2 regions of the Paeniglutamicibacter psychrophenolicus genome follow, and region 2 is predicted to be linked to the other one. Evidence: predicted binding sites of a transcription regulator. Region 2 holds the regulator's gene; the other holds the start of a gene.
The links. The regulator HrcA, encoded in region 2, represses chaperone genes, less so after heat shock. The targets are predictions, from matches to a motif close to TTNGCACTCGNNNNNNNCGAGTGCNAA.
Positions count from the first base shown of each region.

Region 1: groES (co-chaperone GroES) is a predicted target of HrcA. The motif match lies at 2,736-2,762, and genes of this name have one in related genera.

Region 1 covers NZ_JAGIOE010000001.1:2,200,754-2,207,553, forward strand. The annotation lists gene JOF46_RS09990 (TIGR04255 family protein) at 229-1,041, shown strand; gene JOF46_RS09995 (helix-turn-helix domain-containing protein) at 1,050-1,601, shown strand; gene JOF46_RS10000 (hypothetical protein) at 1,598-2,536, shown strand; gene JOF46_RS22560 (hypothetical protein) at 2,541-2,663, shown strand; gene groES (co-chaperone GroES) at 2,906-3,202, shown strand; gene groL (chaperonin GroEL) at 3,263-4,876, shown strand; gene JOF46_RS10015 (acyltransferase family protein) at 5,092-6,800, shown strand, end outside.
Region 2 covers NZ_JAGIOE010000001.1:3,007,694-3,014,493, forward strand. The annotation lists gene JOF46_RS13650 (16S rRNA (uracil(1498)-N(3))-methyltransferase) at 1-491, opposite strand, end outside; gene dnaJ (molecular chaperone DnaJ) at 488-1,621, opposite strand; gene hrcA (heat-inducible transcriptional repressor HrcA) at 1,671-2,684, opposite strand; gene JOF46_RS13665 (DUF3097 family protein) at 2,965-3,819, shown strand; gene JOF46_RS13670 (DUF4870 domain-containing protein) at 4,039-4,452, shown strand; gene hemW (radical SAM family heme chaperone HemW) at 4,559-5,788, opposite strand; gene lepA (translation elongation factor 4) at 5,791-6,800, opposite strand, start outside.

The DNA.
Region 1 (6,800 bases), 810 kb from region 2:
CGGGCCCCCTCACCGAATTATCCCCGACTTTCCATTAGCAGGATGAGAACATCATTGCTTGGGACTGGACTTCTGATCTCGCGGTTTTGTGTTCACAAGCATTGACTGGTCTTCCATGGAACGTGTATTGAATCATGCACATGTAGGTTGCGAGGCAGCTTCAGATTTCCGTGTGATTCTCGAGAAAGCCACTCGTCTCTGACGGTGGTGTGAAGTAGAGTGTGAACTATGCATGAACGTGAACGCTTTCGTCCCTTTACTGGCGACACTTCCAAGCGAATTCTTCTGAACGATGCGCCATTGTCGATGGTCCTATGCCAGATTCGGTGGCCAGAGCTTGGTCACCTGCAACTCGACATGAAACCACGTGTGCTGGAGTTTGGGTCGAAGCTTAGTGACTACCCGATCTTCCAAGAGTCTCAAGAAATTTCCTACACGGTCACGCCCGAAGGCGTGCACCAAGGGGGCGGCGGGACCGTTTTTCAGTGGCGTTCTATCGACGGTACCTGGAACGTCAGCCTAGGACGACGATTTCTAAGTTTGTACTGTACTGATTATCCAGGGTTCACAATTTTCAGCGAACGACTAACTAAAATTCTCGAGCTCTTAGAAGAGCATATGGGCGTGCCCCTGATCGAGCGTGTCGGAGTGCGATACGTAAACCAGATCGTTGACGCTCGACTTATTGACAATCTCGAAGAGTATGTAAGCCCTGTTGTGCTGGGATACTCGTCACTCGTTCCTGCTTCTCCGGAAATAATGTTGGTCAGCAACGCGAACCAAGCACTGTACTCGATCGAGGACGTGATGTTGCAGGTTCGTTCAGGCATGGTTCCTGCCGATCAGTCAGTAGATCCGGCAGTCCCAGCCGCGAACACTGAGTCGTGGGTGTTGGACCTAGACGCATTTAATGGAAATGTTCTTCCCTTTAGTGTTCCCGATGTATTGGACGCGGTTGGCAAGCTGTCAGACACTGCATACGACTTTTTTAAGTTGGTTGTAACCGACGGATTCATACGAGAGTTTGGTGGTGAGTCGTGACAGTGACAATGACGATGATGACGACAACGACACCGCCCCTAACGACACAGAAGGTCAGTGTTCCATTCGTGCTCGCGTTTGGGGCAGCTCTGGCCGTTTCCTCGGCCTTGTCTCCGACAGCTCCGGTCAGTGATTGGACCGTACTGTGGGTGAACAATGCCTCGATCGGCATGCCTGACCAAGCAATGGAGACCTCAACCGGACAGTCAACTACGACTCAGCCCGTCGCAAGCAGCCTCACCCCCGCTGAAAACATCTCGAAGCTTCGTGTACTTTCCGGTCTGACCGCAGATCAGGTCGGTCGTCTTCTCGGGGTGAGCCGGCGGTCGGTGCAGAACTGGGTGGCAGGCAATGCTATGGCCGCACAGCATGAAGAGCACGTATCCCGGCTCTTGTCGGTCGTTCAAGCGCTTCCAGGTTCGACCGCAGAAGAGCGCAGGAGTGCGCTCCTTGACTCCAGCAATGGGGAGAGCCTGTTCCACAAGCTTCTGGCCCAGCGCGCGGAGGCTAGCAGGGTGCAAGGTCGACCACTTTCGGTGGGAGAGCGGATTTCTTTGTGAAGCAGGGGAACGAAGTTGTCGCTGCTGATTGCGGCAATTTACGACAAGGTGACGTCATCCAGTACTTTTGGCTTGACGCGGCTGGCGATAGCTCGGCACCTAATGGGGTCGCAATTCTCAGCCAAACTTGCGACGTGGTTCAGCCATCGAAAGTTCGTTGTCTCATCGCTCCGGTGATTGAGGCGAATGAAAGTTCCCTTCGAGACGCACGCAAGGGACGCAAACCTTTGCACCTCTTCCTTGAGCCAGAGAATGGAAGCGGCTTACTTCCATGCGTTGCCGATATGGAGCAAGCAACGTCTGTCCTCAAAAGTGACATTGTGGGGAAACCGGTGCTGGCGAGGTACGTGCCGGAGGCGAGCAGTGTTCATGCAGGTAACATTGCGGCTCGCGTTGGTCGGGCATTCAACAGATTCCCATTTCCAGATGAGGTCTATCCATTCTTCAATAAGCTGCGCTCTAACGTGCAAAGCAAATCCGGGACGCTGAGTCCGTTCGGTCAAGTGATTGATCTTGTCTCAGATTTGAGAGTGAGCGCGAATCATTGGACAGACTCGGGTCGGCAATTAAAGCTGTACGTCGTCATCGAGGAGGAACGCTTAATCCCTCGCGATGATTTCGACCCACAGTGGGTGTGGGGAGACGCTCGAGTGCTTGATCTACGGAAATCCGAGGAGCTCGCCTCGTTGAATTTGAGCCGTGTATGTGAGTTGCTTCTGAAGAACGACCGTGGCGATCCAACGACGTTAGCAAATCTCTGGATTCGCCTCGGGTCCTGCATGACCACCGAGCTGCTGCACCCGTATCTCAACGATGAGGTCACCGAATGCTACGTTGAAGTGCTTGCGGACACAGAGATGACGTACAGACAGTACCAGCGGACCGTGAGTCTTGATCTCGAAGTGTTATCGGACTCAAACGTCTCGAAACCCTAGTGAAATGAGCCGTCTCGACGACTGGCTGACCAAGCATGGCGACAGGGAGAAACTGACTTTCGGGGCAATGATGGAATTCGTGCAGGCCAGCGATTCTCGTAGCAAAATTTCGAAACTTTTCGCTTGAATCGGCCTGCTCATCGTCAGTGACGAGATTTCTTGGGAACCCGATGCGCCGAGCGCTTAAAAAACGCCGCAATTAGCACTCGCCTTGACCGAGTGCTAATGGTTGCCTAGAGTCATTCATGGTGCTTGTCGTTCCCGGCAAGCGCTGAAAGCCTGAGGTAATTCACCAGCTGGCACCGCGACGACGGTTGGTACCACCCGAACGGCCCGTAAACCATTGGTAACTCACGCAAAGGAGAGACGATGTCCGTCTCCATTAAGCCTCTCGAGGACCGCATTGTCGTCCAGCCGCTCGAAGCAGAAACCACCACTGCTTCCGGTCTGGTCATCCCTGATTCCGCCAAGGAAAAGCCGCAGGAAGGCAAGGTCGTAGCAGTTGGACCGGGCCGTGTCGATGACAACGGCAACCGCGTTCCGGTAGACGTAGCCGAGGGCGACGTCGTGATCTACTCCAAGTACGGCGGAACCGAAGTCAAGGTCGGCGGTGCAGAGTACCTGGTGCTCTCGGCACGCGACGTCCTGGCCATCGTCGTAAAGTAGTTTTCCTCATAAAGCCCCGGCCCCTGGCCGGGGCTTTATGCAGCTTATAAGGAGCAAGACATGGCAAAGCAGCTAGCTTTCAATGAAGAGGCGCGACGTGCCCTCGAAGCGGGCATCGACAAGCTCGCAAACACCGTCAAGGTGACCCTCGGCCCGCGCGGCCGCAACGTGGTGCTGGCAAAGGCCTGGGGCGCACCGACCATCACCAACGATGGCGTGACCATCGCTCGTGAGATCGAGCTGGAGGATCCGTACGAGAACCTCGGCGCGCAGCTGGCCAAGGAAGTAGCCACCAAGACCAACGACGTGGCAGGCGACGGCACCACCACCGCCACCGTGCTCGCCCAGGCATTCGTCAAGGAGGGCCTGCGCAACGTTGCCGCAGGTGCCGCCCCTGGTGAAATCAAGCGCGGCATCGAGGTAGCCGTCGAGGCTGTCGCCGCACGCCTGGCCGAAAACTCGGTCCCGGTCGAAGGCAAGCAGGTCGCCAATGTGGCAGCCATTTCCGCGCAGAGCGAGGAAATCGGCGAGCTGTTGGCCCAGGCCTTCGAAACCGTGGGCACCGACGGTGTCATCACCATCGAAGAGTCCTCGACCACCGCCACCGAGCTGGTTGTCACCGAGGGCATGCAGTTTGACAAGGGCTACCTGTCCCCGCAGTTCGTCACCGACCCGGAACGCCAGGAGGCAGTCCTTGAGGACGCGCTGATCCTGGTCAACTCCGGCAAGATCTCCACGGTTGCAGAATTCCTGCCGCTGCTGGAAAAGGTGCTGGCAGCAGGCAAGCCGCTGTTCATCATCGCCGAGGACACCGAGGGCGAAGCCCTCTCCACCCTCGTGGTGAACAAGATCCGCGGCACCCTGAACGCCGTGGCCGTCAAGGCCCCGGGCTTCGGCGACCGCCGCAAGGCCATGCTGCAGGACATTGCGATCCTCACCGGTGCACAGGTTGTCTCCCCGGACCTGGGGCTGCAGCTTGACCAGGTCGGGCTCGAGGTGCTGGGAGCGGCTCGCCGCATCACCATCACCAAGGATTCGACCACCATCGTCGACGGTGCCGGCACCGCCGAGGACGTGGCCGACCGAGTTTCGCAGCTGAAGGCCGAACTGACCCGCACCGATTCCGAGTGGGACCGCGAGAAGCTCAACGAGCGCCTCGCCAAGCTCTCGGGCGGCATCGGCGTGATCAAGGTCGGCGCAGCCACCGAGGTCGAGCTGAAGGAACGCAAGGCACGCATCGAAGATGCAGTTTCCTCCACCCGCGCGGCCCTCGAAGAGGGAATCGTTGCAGGCGGCGGCACCGCATTGGTTGACGCCCTTGCCGTGCTGGACACCGACCCGAAGGTGCTCGCCCTGACCGGCGACGCCCTCGCGGGTGTCGGCATTGCCCGCCGGGCACTGGTCCAGCCGCTGCGCTGGATCGCCCAGAACGCCGGCTTCGACGGCTACGTCGTCACCGCCAAGGTCTCCGAATCGCCGGCCAACGAGGGCTTCAACGCCCTGACCGGCGTGTACGAGAACCTGATCGACGCCGGTGTCATCGACCCGGTCAAGGTCACCCGCTCGGCGCTGCGCAACGCGGCATCGATCGCGGCCCTCGTGCTGACCACCGAAACCCTTGTCGCCGAAAAGCCGGCCGGGGAAGCGGACTCGCACGCAGGCCACAAGCACTAACACCGCCCACACGGCAGTGCGTCCACGCGCCGCCGGCACCAGCACTGGCGCCCACACCGGGCGGCAGGGCCGGACGCCGGCGGCGTTTGGCGTCTGGGCCCGGGTGCCGGCAAATCCCCTTCGGTAACGAAACCATAACGGACTTTGCTAGGGTGGGATGTCCATGCCCAACGTTCCGGGCCTGGACACACCGCAAGTTTTTTCAGGATGTACTGATGCCTATCCCCACACCTGCCCCGGTTTCGGCAGTGCGGAGCAACGCACCGGTCACGTACCCCGCCGAACGCTTCAGGCCCGAACTCCAGGGCCTGCGGGCGTTGGCGGTCGTGCTCGTGATGGTCTACCACGTCTGGTTTGGCCGGGTTTCCGGAGGCGTGGACGTCTTTTTGCTGCTCTCCGCGTTCTTCCTCGCCGGCGCTTTCATCCGCAAGGTCGAGACCTCGCGGCCCCTGGCGCTGCTTTCCTACTGGCTCGGCGTCTTTCGCCGGCTACTGCCCGCCGCGGTCCTGGTCCTGCTTTCCGTCATCGCCGCCAGCATCGTGCTGCTGCCCAAGGCTCGCTGGAGCTCGATCATGGAGCAAACCGCCGCCAGCCTCTTCTACCGGCAGAACTGGCAGCTTGCGGCGGACTCGGTGGACTACTACGCCGCGGACCACGCCACGGCCAGCCCGCTGCAGCACTTCTGGTCGCTGTCCATCCAGGGCCAGGTCTTCATCCTGTGGCCGCTGCTGCTCGCCGCGGGCCTGGTCCTGTTCAAGGCCCTGTCCGGCAGGTTCCCCTCGCTGAGCTACCGGAACACCATGGGCATGCTCTTCGGAGCCGTGTTCACCACGTCCCTGGCCTACTCGATCCACATCACCGCAACCGCCCAGGAATGGGCCTACTTCGACACCGGAGCCAGGCTCTGGGAGTTCGCTCTCGGTTCCTTGCTGGCCGTATACCTGCCGCAGCTGCAAAGACTGCCCAAGGCCCTGACCGTGCCGCTGGGCTGGGTGGGCCTGGCCGCGATCCTGGCCTGCGGCATGCTGCTGCAGGTGGAGCACGAGTTCCCCGGTTACCTGGCCCTGTGGCCGACCCTGGCCGCGGCCTTCATCGTCATGGCCCCGAACAACCGCTTCGGGGTGCAACGGGTGCTGGTCCTGGGCCCGCTGGTGAAGCTGGGGGACGTGTCCTATGCGCTGTACCTGTGGCACTGGCCGGTGATGATCTTCTTCCTCGTCGAAACGGGAAACGCGGAGATCTCCTTCGCCACAGGCCTGGGCCTGATGCTGGTTTCCCTGTTGCTGGCCTGGGCCACCACCCGCGTCGTCGAATCCCCGATGCGATCCTGGCAATGGCTCTCGGCCAAGCGCCGGCGCGCGGGCCTGGGCATCGCGGTGCTGCTGTCCCTGGTGCTGCTGCCGCTGACCGGCTGGGAACACCGGGTCGCCGCCGAGGAACTGCGTGCGGCCTCCCAGGCGGAGATCGACAACCCCGGTGCAGCAATCATGGACCCCGGGTTCGGACACGAGCCAAGCTCCGAGGCCGTCACGATCCCGCTGACCAGCAAGCTCGACGAGGAATGGTCGAACTTCGGGGCCGACTGCACCGGCGCATGGGCGCCTGAGACGCCCGAGGTCGAATACTGCCAGCAGGGCGGCAACGAGGACGCGGAAAAGACCATCGTGGTGCTGGGGGACTCGCACGCCCAGCACTGGAGCGGCGCGGTGGATGTGATGGCGCAAAAGCACGGCTGGCGCTGGATCCTGCTGACCAAGCCGTCATGCCGCTTCGGAGGCCCCTCGGACACCCGCGGCGAGGAATGCGGGGCATTCAACAAGGCCGCAGGCAACTACGTGCTGGAACACGAACCCGATGCGGTGCTCACCCTGGGCACCTTCACCGCCCTGGGCGAAGACGCCGAAGGCCGCTCCCCGGCGCAGCA
Region 2 (6,800 bases):
TGGGCCAGCCCGGAGCTGGTGAGCATCGGGCGGACCTCGGGCAGGAAGGTGCGGCGGGACTGCTTCAGCGCCGCGAGCACCGTGGATTCCCACTTGGCCAGGGCCTTGGCAGCCTTGGCCTCGTTCCAGCGCACGATCGCACGGTCCGACTGCCAGGGCCGCACCGCGTCGATGCCCAGCTCGACCGCGGACTCCACGGCCTGCAGGTCGCGGTCACCCTTGGCCAGGGCCTGGATGAGCGTGATCCCCACCGGTGCGGCGGCCTCGACCTCCAGGGCGCGCACGATCGCATCGAGCGCGGACTTCTGCGTGTCGGTGACCTCGGCGACGGCCCGCACGCCGGACCCGTCGACCAGGTCGATCATTTCCCCGGCACGCACGCGCTTGACCGTCACCGCGTGGTGGCCCTCGGGCCCGTCCAGGTGCAGTTCGGTGCCCGTGCGCGCGCCGGCGAGTTCACCGGCGGGAAGGAAGAAGCACTGGTTGCTCATGCGCCCAGGTTGCCCAGCTTCCCGCGCAGGCGGGAGAACATTCCGCCGCTGTTTTCCATGCGTCCCTCGGCGAATTCCTCGCCGCGGAGCTTGGCCAGCTGTTCGAGCAGCTCGCGCTGTGCGGCGTCGACCTTGGTGGGGGTCTCGACGTGCAGGTGCACGATGATGTCCCCGCGCTTGCCGCCGCGCAGCCGCGGGACCCCGAGCCCGGCCAGGCGCACGGTGTCGCCCGACTGGGCGCCGGATTCGACCTCGATGACCTGGGGACCGTCGAAGGTCTCCAGGTCCAGGTCCGCGCCCAGTGCCGCGGCGGTCATCGGAACGTTCATGCGGGCGTGCAGGTCGACGCCGTCGCGTTCGAAGATCTTGTGCCGGCGCACCTCGATTTCGACGTACAGATCCCCGTTGGGACCGCCGCCGGGTCCTGCCTCGCCCTGGTTGGCCAGGTGGATGCGGGTTCCGCTGGCCACGCCGGCGGGAACCTTCAGCTGTTTGGAGATGCGTTCGCGGACCCGGCCCTGGCCGTTGCAGTCGATGCAGGGGTCCGGGATGGTGGTGCCGAAGCCGCGGCAGGCGGCACAGGTCTCCACCGTCATCATCTGGCCCAGGAAGGAGCGCACCGGGCGCTGGATCTGGCCGGCGCCGTGGCAGATGGTGCAGGTGACCGGGGAGGTGCCCGGGCGGCAGCAGCTGCCCTCGCAGGTGGAGCAGGTGACTGCCGTTTCCATCTCCAGCGGGTAGACCGTCCCGGCGACGGCGTCGCCCAGGTCGATGGTGGCGGTGATCAGCGCGTCGCGGCCGCGCTGGGTGCGCGAGGCCGGGCCCTGGGCCCCGCCGCCGCCGCCGAAGAACTGCTCGAAGATGTCCCCGAACCCTCCGCCGAAGCCGCCGCCCCCGCCGAAACCGGTCTGGCCGTTGCCGTTTTCGTTGCCGGTGGCGTCGTAGTTGGCGCGCTTGTCCGCATCCGAGAGCACCTCGTAGGCGCGGGTGACCAGCTTGAACTTTTCGCTTGCGTCGTCCCCGGGGTTCACATCCGGGTGCAGCTTGCGGGCCAGCTTGCGGTAGGCCTTCTTGATTTCCTCGCCGGTGGCGTCCTTGCTGACGCCCAGGACTTCGTAATGGGTGCTCACAGTGCTCGCTGTGTCCTTTCGTACTTCAAAAAATTGCTTTCGACCCGCATCAGCCGGCCAGGATTCGTGAAAGATATCGGGCGACGGCGCGCACGGCGGCCATCGAGGTCGGGTAGTTCATCCGGGTGGGGCCAAGCACGCCGATCATGGCCTGCTCGCCGGGACCGTAGCCGGTGGCGACGACCGAGGCCTCGGTCAGGGCCCCGTACTGGTTCTCGGCCCCGATGCCCACGGCAATGCCATGGGCATCCTGCTCCAGCTCGGAGAAGAGGCGCAAGAGCACCACCTGCTCCTCCAGGGCCTCGAGCACCGGGGTGATGCTCAGCGGGAAATCCATATTGGCGCGTGCCAGGTTCGCGGTGCCCGCGGTGAGGATCCTGTCCACCGCGGAATTGCGGGCCAGCGCGCCCAGGGCCTCGCTGACCGCGCGCACCGCCGGAGCCAGGCGCGGCTCCACGAGATCCGGAATGCCCAGCGCAAGCCGGGCGACCTCGGCGATCGGCTTTGCATCGAGCGCCGAGAGCAGCACCTGGCGCAACCGGCCCAGGTCCTCCTCGCCCACGGCACCGGGCAGCAGGATCACGCGCTGCTCGACCTTGCCGCTGGAGGCGATGAGCACCACCAGGGTCTGCCCGGCGCCCAGCCCGACCAACTCGATGTGGCGCACGGTGGCGTTGGAGAAGTGCGGGACCTGGATCAGGGCGACCTGCCGGGTGATGCTGGCCAGCAGCCGCACGGTGTTCTCCAACACGTCGTTCACGTCGTGGGAACCCTCGAGCAGCGCGGCAATGGCGCGGCGTTCGGCGGCCGAGAGCGGCTTGATGTCCCCGATCTGGTCGACGAAGTGCCGGTAGCCCTTTTCCGTGGGGATCCGCCCCGAGGAGGTGTGCGGGGCCACGATGAGCCCCTCTTCCTCCAGGGAGGCCATGTCGTTGCGGATGGTTGCCGCCGACACGCCCAGGTTGTGGCGATCGAGCAGGGCACGCGAACCGACGGGCTCGCGCGACTGCACATAGTCTTCAACAATGGCTCGAAGGACCTCGAGCCGACGCGGTTCGGTCATTCTCACCTCTCCTGACAAGCCGGTTCACCATGGTCAAGGGATGGCATTGCACACGCCCCGGCCGGACTCCGGGGTTCGGCGGCGCGCATTGGCACTCGACACGTTCAACTGCTAAGTCTAATACGTTCCGAACCTCTTGTTAGCATGGTTTGGTCCTTGGCCGCGATGCCGCGTTCGACACACCCGCCGATTGCACCACACCCATGGCTCCGGCCCCGGGGTCGGTGCCCGTGCGCGCAGCGGCCCAAGGACCTGTGAACCCATAGGTGAAAGTGACACGATGAGCTACCACGGCTGGGGCGCCCAGGACATCAGCGCCCCCAAGAAACGCGCATTGCGCAAGGTCCCGCTCGCCCTGGGCCTGCTGCTCGAGGACGTCGAGAGCGGCTGGGTCGGCGAGGTCGTGCGAAGCGAAAAATCCGGCGGCATGCGCGTGCTGGTCCTCGAGGACCGACATGGCCGCACCAAGTCCTTCCGTGCCGGCTTCGGCTTCCTACTCGAGGGCGAACCGGTGGAGATCATCGAGCCTGCCGCGGCTCCCGCAGCCCCCCTGGGCACCGCCCGCAGCGCCTCGGGCTCGCGCATGGTCACCGACCTGAAGGCCCGCACCGCCCGGGCCAGCCGCATCTGGGTCGAAGGCAAGCACGATGCGCAGCTGGTCGAGAAGGTCTGGGGCCACGACCTGCGGGTCGAGGGCATCGTGGTCGAACCGCTGCACGGCGTCGACGACCTGGCCGGCGCCATCCGCGCCTTTGCCCCCTCCCCGCAGCGCAAGCTCGGCGTCCTGGTCGACCACCTGCTCCCGGGAACCAAGGAGGCGAAGATCGCCGCCGAGGCCATGCGGGTTCCGGGTGCCGCGGGAAACGTGTTGATCGTCGGACACCCGTACGTCGATGTGTGGCAGGCCATCAGGCCTTCCGTGCTGAAGATCCGTGCCTGGCCGGTGGTCCCGCGCGGAACGGATTGGAAGACCGGCATCCTCAAGGGACTGGGCTGGCCGCACGCCGAGCAGGTCGATGTGGCCCAGGGCTGGGAACGCATCCTGGGGCAGGTGCGCTCCTATGCCGACCTGGAGCCCTCGCTGCTGGGCCGGGTCGAGGAAGTCATCGACTTCCTCACCGCCGGGGACCACTGACCGGCCCCCTTCAGAACACCGGCCGGGTCCGCGGGTGAGGTTCCTCACCCGCGGACCCGTGAACGGGCACGTGGGGCCGCGATGATGGTTACGAATCAACAACAAAGGCGGCGCGCCACCCCGAATGCGGGCCAAAAGGCATTTCGCGTTCATCGGAGATCCCGGATTGAGGATAAACTGGCCAACGGTTCAGCCAACGCAACGAAGAGGACATCAGCAGTGGTAAACGAGGCACGAAATGCACCCGGTGGCGACAGCCAGCCGGATCGATTCGAAGGTTCCTCGGCCGCACCCCTGCCCCTGACACCTTCCGAGGACCGGCAATGGGCCATGATCGCCCACTTCGGCGCGATCCTGGGATGCATTCCCTCGTTGATCATCTACGCGGTCTTCCGCGCCCGCGGCCCGTTCACCGCCCAGGAATCCAAGGAAGCGCTGAACTTCACCTTCCCGTTGACCGTCCTGGCGATCGTGCTGCACCTGTTCTCGCTGATCCCCGGCATCGGATGGATCTTCGCGATCCTGGTCGTGGCCATCTGGCTCTTCCTGACCGTCAGCGGCGTGCGCGCCGGCATCAACGCGAACAAGTCACGTCCCTACCGCTACGGCCTGAACCTGCGCCTCTTCCGCTAAACCGGAACAACACCACCACCCGGCAAATGCGAAAGACGGTGTGTGCACCGGCCCCCATGGGCCCGGTGCACACACCGTCTTTTCTGCTTTCCGGGCCGGGCCGGAGCTAGAAGTCCAGCAGCCGCCGCAGCACCGCATCGGCCAGCAGCCGGCCCTGCAGGGTCAGCACGACCTTCTTCGCAAACGCTTCCTCGGGAACGACCAGCCCGTCGGCGATCAACCCGGCAATAGCCTTGCGGCCCTCGGGCAGCAGCTCGGCGGTATCCATCCCGTCCACGATGCGGGTGAGCAGCATGGCCCTCTCCAGGTAGCGCGCCTCGGCGTCGGGGGTTTCCCGCCCGGCGGCCGGGGACGTGCCGGCATCGATGCGCTGCTGGTAGGCGGCGGGGTGCTTCACATTCCACCAGCGCAACCCGCCAACATGCGAGTGCGCGCCGGGGCCTGCTCCCCACCAGTCTCCCCCGCGCCAGTAGGCGAGGTTGTGGATGCAACGGCTGCCTTCGTCCTTTGACCAGTTGCTGACCTCGTACCAGTTGTAGCCGGCGGCCGCGAAGAGCTCGTCGGCGATCAGGTACTTGTCCGCATGGTCGTCGTCGTCGATGTTTGCGACCTCACCGCGGCGGATCTGCCCGGCCAGCCGGGTGCCCTCCTCGATGATCAACGCATAGGCGGAAATGTGGTCCGGATCGTAGGACAGCGCGGTCTGCACGCTGGTGCGCCAATCCTCGATCGACTCCCCCGGGGTCCCGTAGATCAAATCCACGCTGACCTTCAGCCCGGCCTCCTTGGCCCAGGCGACCGCCATGCCGACCCGCTTGGGGTCGTGCGTGCGGTCAAGGGTCTTTAGGACGTGCGGGATCGCGGACTGCATGCCGATCGACACGCGGGTGAACCCGCCGTCTTTCAGCTCCTGCAGGGATTCGCGGGTCACCGAGTCCGGGTTGGCCTCGGTGGTGATCTCCGCGCCCTCGGCCAAATCCCATTGGGTGCGGATCTCGCCAAGCACCCGGACCAGGTCACCGGCTGGCAGCAGCGTCGGAGTGCCGCCGCCAAAGAAGACGGTGGACACCTCGCGGCGCGGAACACCGGATTCCTCCAGGACCTTCGCCCCGAAGGCGATCTCGGCAGAGACGGCCTCGGCGTAGGTGTCCTGGCTGGAGCCGGAGCCCAGCTCGTGCGCGGTGTAGGTGTTGAAGTCGCAGTAGCCGCAGCGCACGGCGCAGAACGGGATGTGCACGTACACCGAGAAGGTGCGCTCCGCGGCGCCGTCGATGCAGGTTGCCGGAAGCAACCCGTGTGACGGCGCCGGGTCCCCGAGGGGCAAGGCAGAGGCCATGACTACTTCTTCTTGGGCTCGTCGGATGACAGGGCGACGATGAAGGCTTCCTGCGGAACCTCCACGCGGCCGACCATCTTCATGCGCTTCTTGCCGGCCTTCTGCTTTTCCAGCAGCTTGCGCTTACGGCTGATGTCGCCGCCGTAGCACTTGGCCAGGACGTCCTTGCGGATGGCGCGGATGGACTCGCGGGCAATGATGCGCGAGCCGATGGCTGCCTGGATCGGCACCTCGAACTGCTGGCGGGGAATCAGTTCGCGCAGCTTCTGGGTCATCATCAACCCGTAGGCGTAGGCCTTGTCACGGTGGGTGACGGCGCTGAACGCATCGACCTGTTCGCCCTGGAGCAGGATGTCGACCTTGACCAGGTCCGAGATCTGTTCGCCGTCGGCCTTCCAGTCCAGCGAGGCGTAGCCGCGGGTCTTGGACTTGAGCACGTCGAAGAAGTCGAAGACGATCTCTGCCAGCGGAAGCCAGTAGCGGATCTCCACGCGCTCCTCGGAGAGGTAGTCCATGCCGCGCATGACGCCGCGGCGGGACTGGCACAGTTCCATGATGGCACCGACAAATTCGTTCGGTGCCAGGATCGTGGCGGCCACCATGGGCTCGTGGACCTCGAGGATCTTCCCGTCGGGGAACTCGCTCGGGTTGGTCACGGTGCGCAGCTTCTTGTCGTCGGTCATGACCTCATACACCACGTTCGGTGCGGTGGAGATCAAATCGAGGTTGAATTCGGCCTCGAGACGCTCACGGGTGATTTCCAGGTGCAACAGGCCCAGGAAGCCGACACGGAAGCCGAAGCCCAGCGCCACCGACGTCTCCGGGACGTAGGTCAGTGCGGCGTCGTTGAGCTGGAGCTTGTCCAGTGCATCGCGCAATGCCGGGTAGTCCGAACCATCGATCGGGTACAGGCCGGAGAAGACCATGGGCTTCGGGTCCTGGTAGCCGCCCAGGGACTTTTCGGCCGGCTTGGCGAAGTTGGTGACGGTGTCACCGACCTTGGACTGGCGCA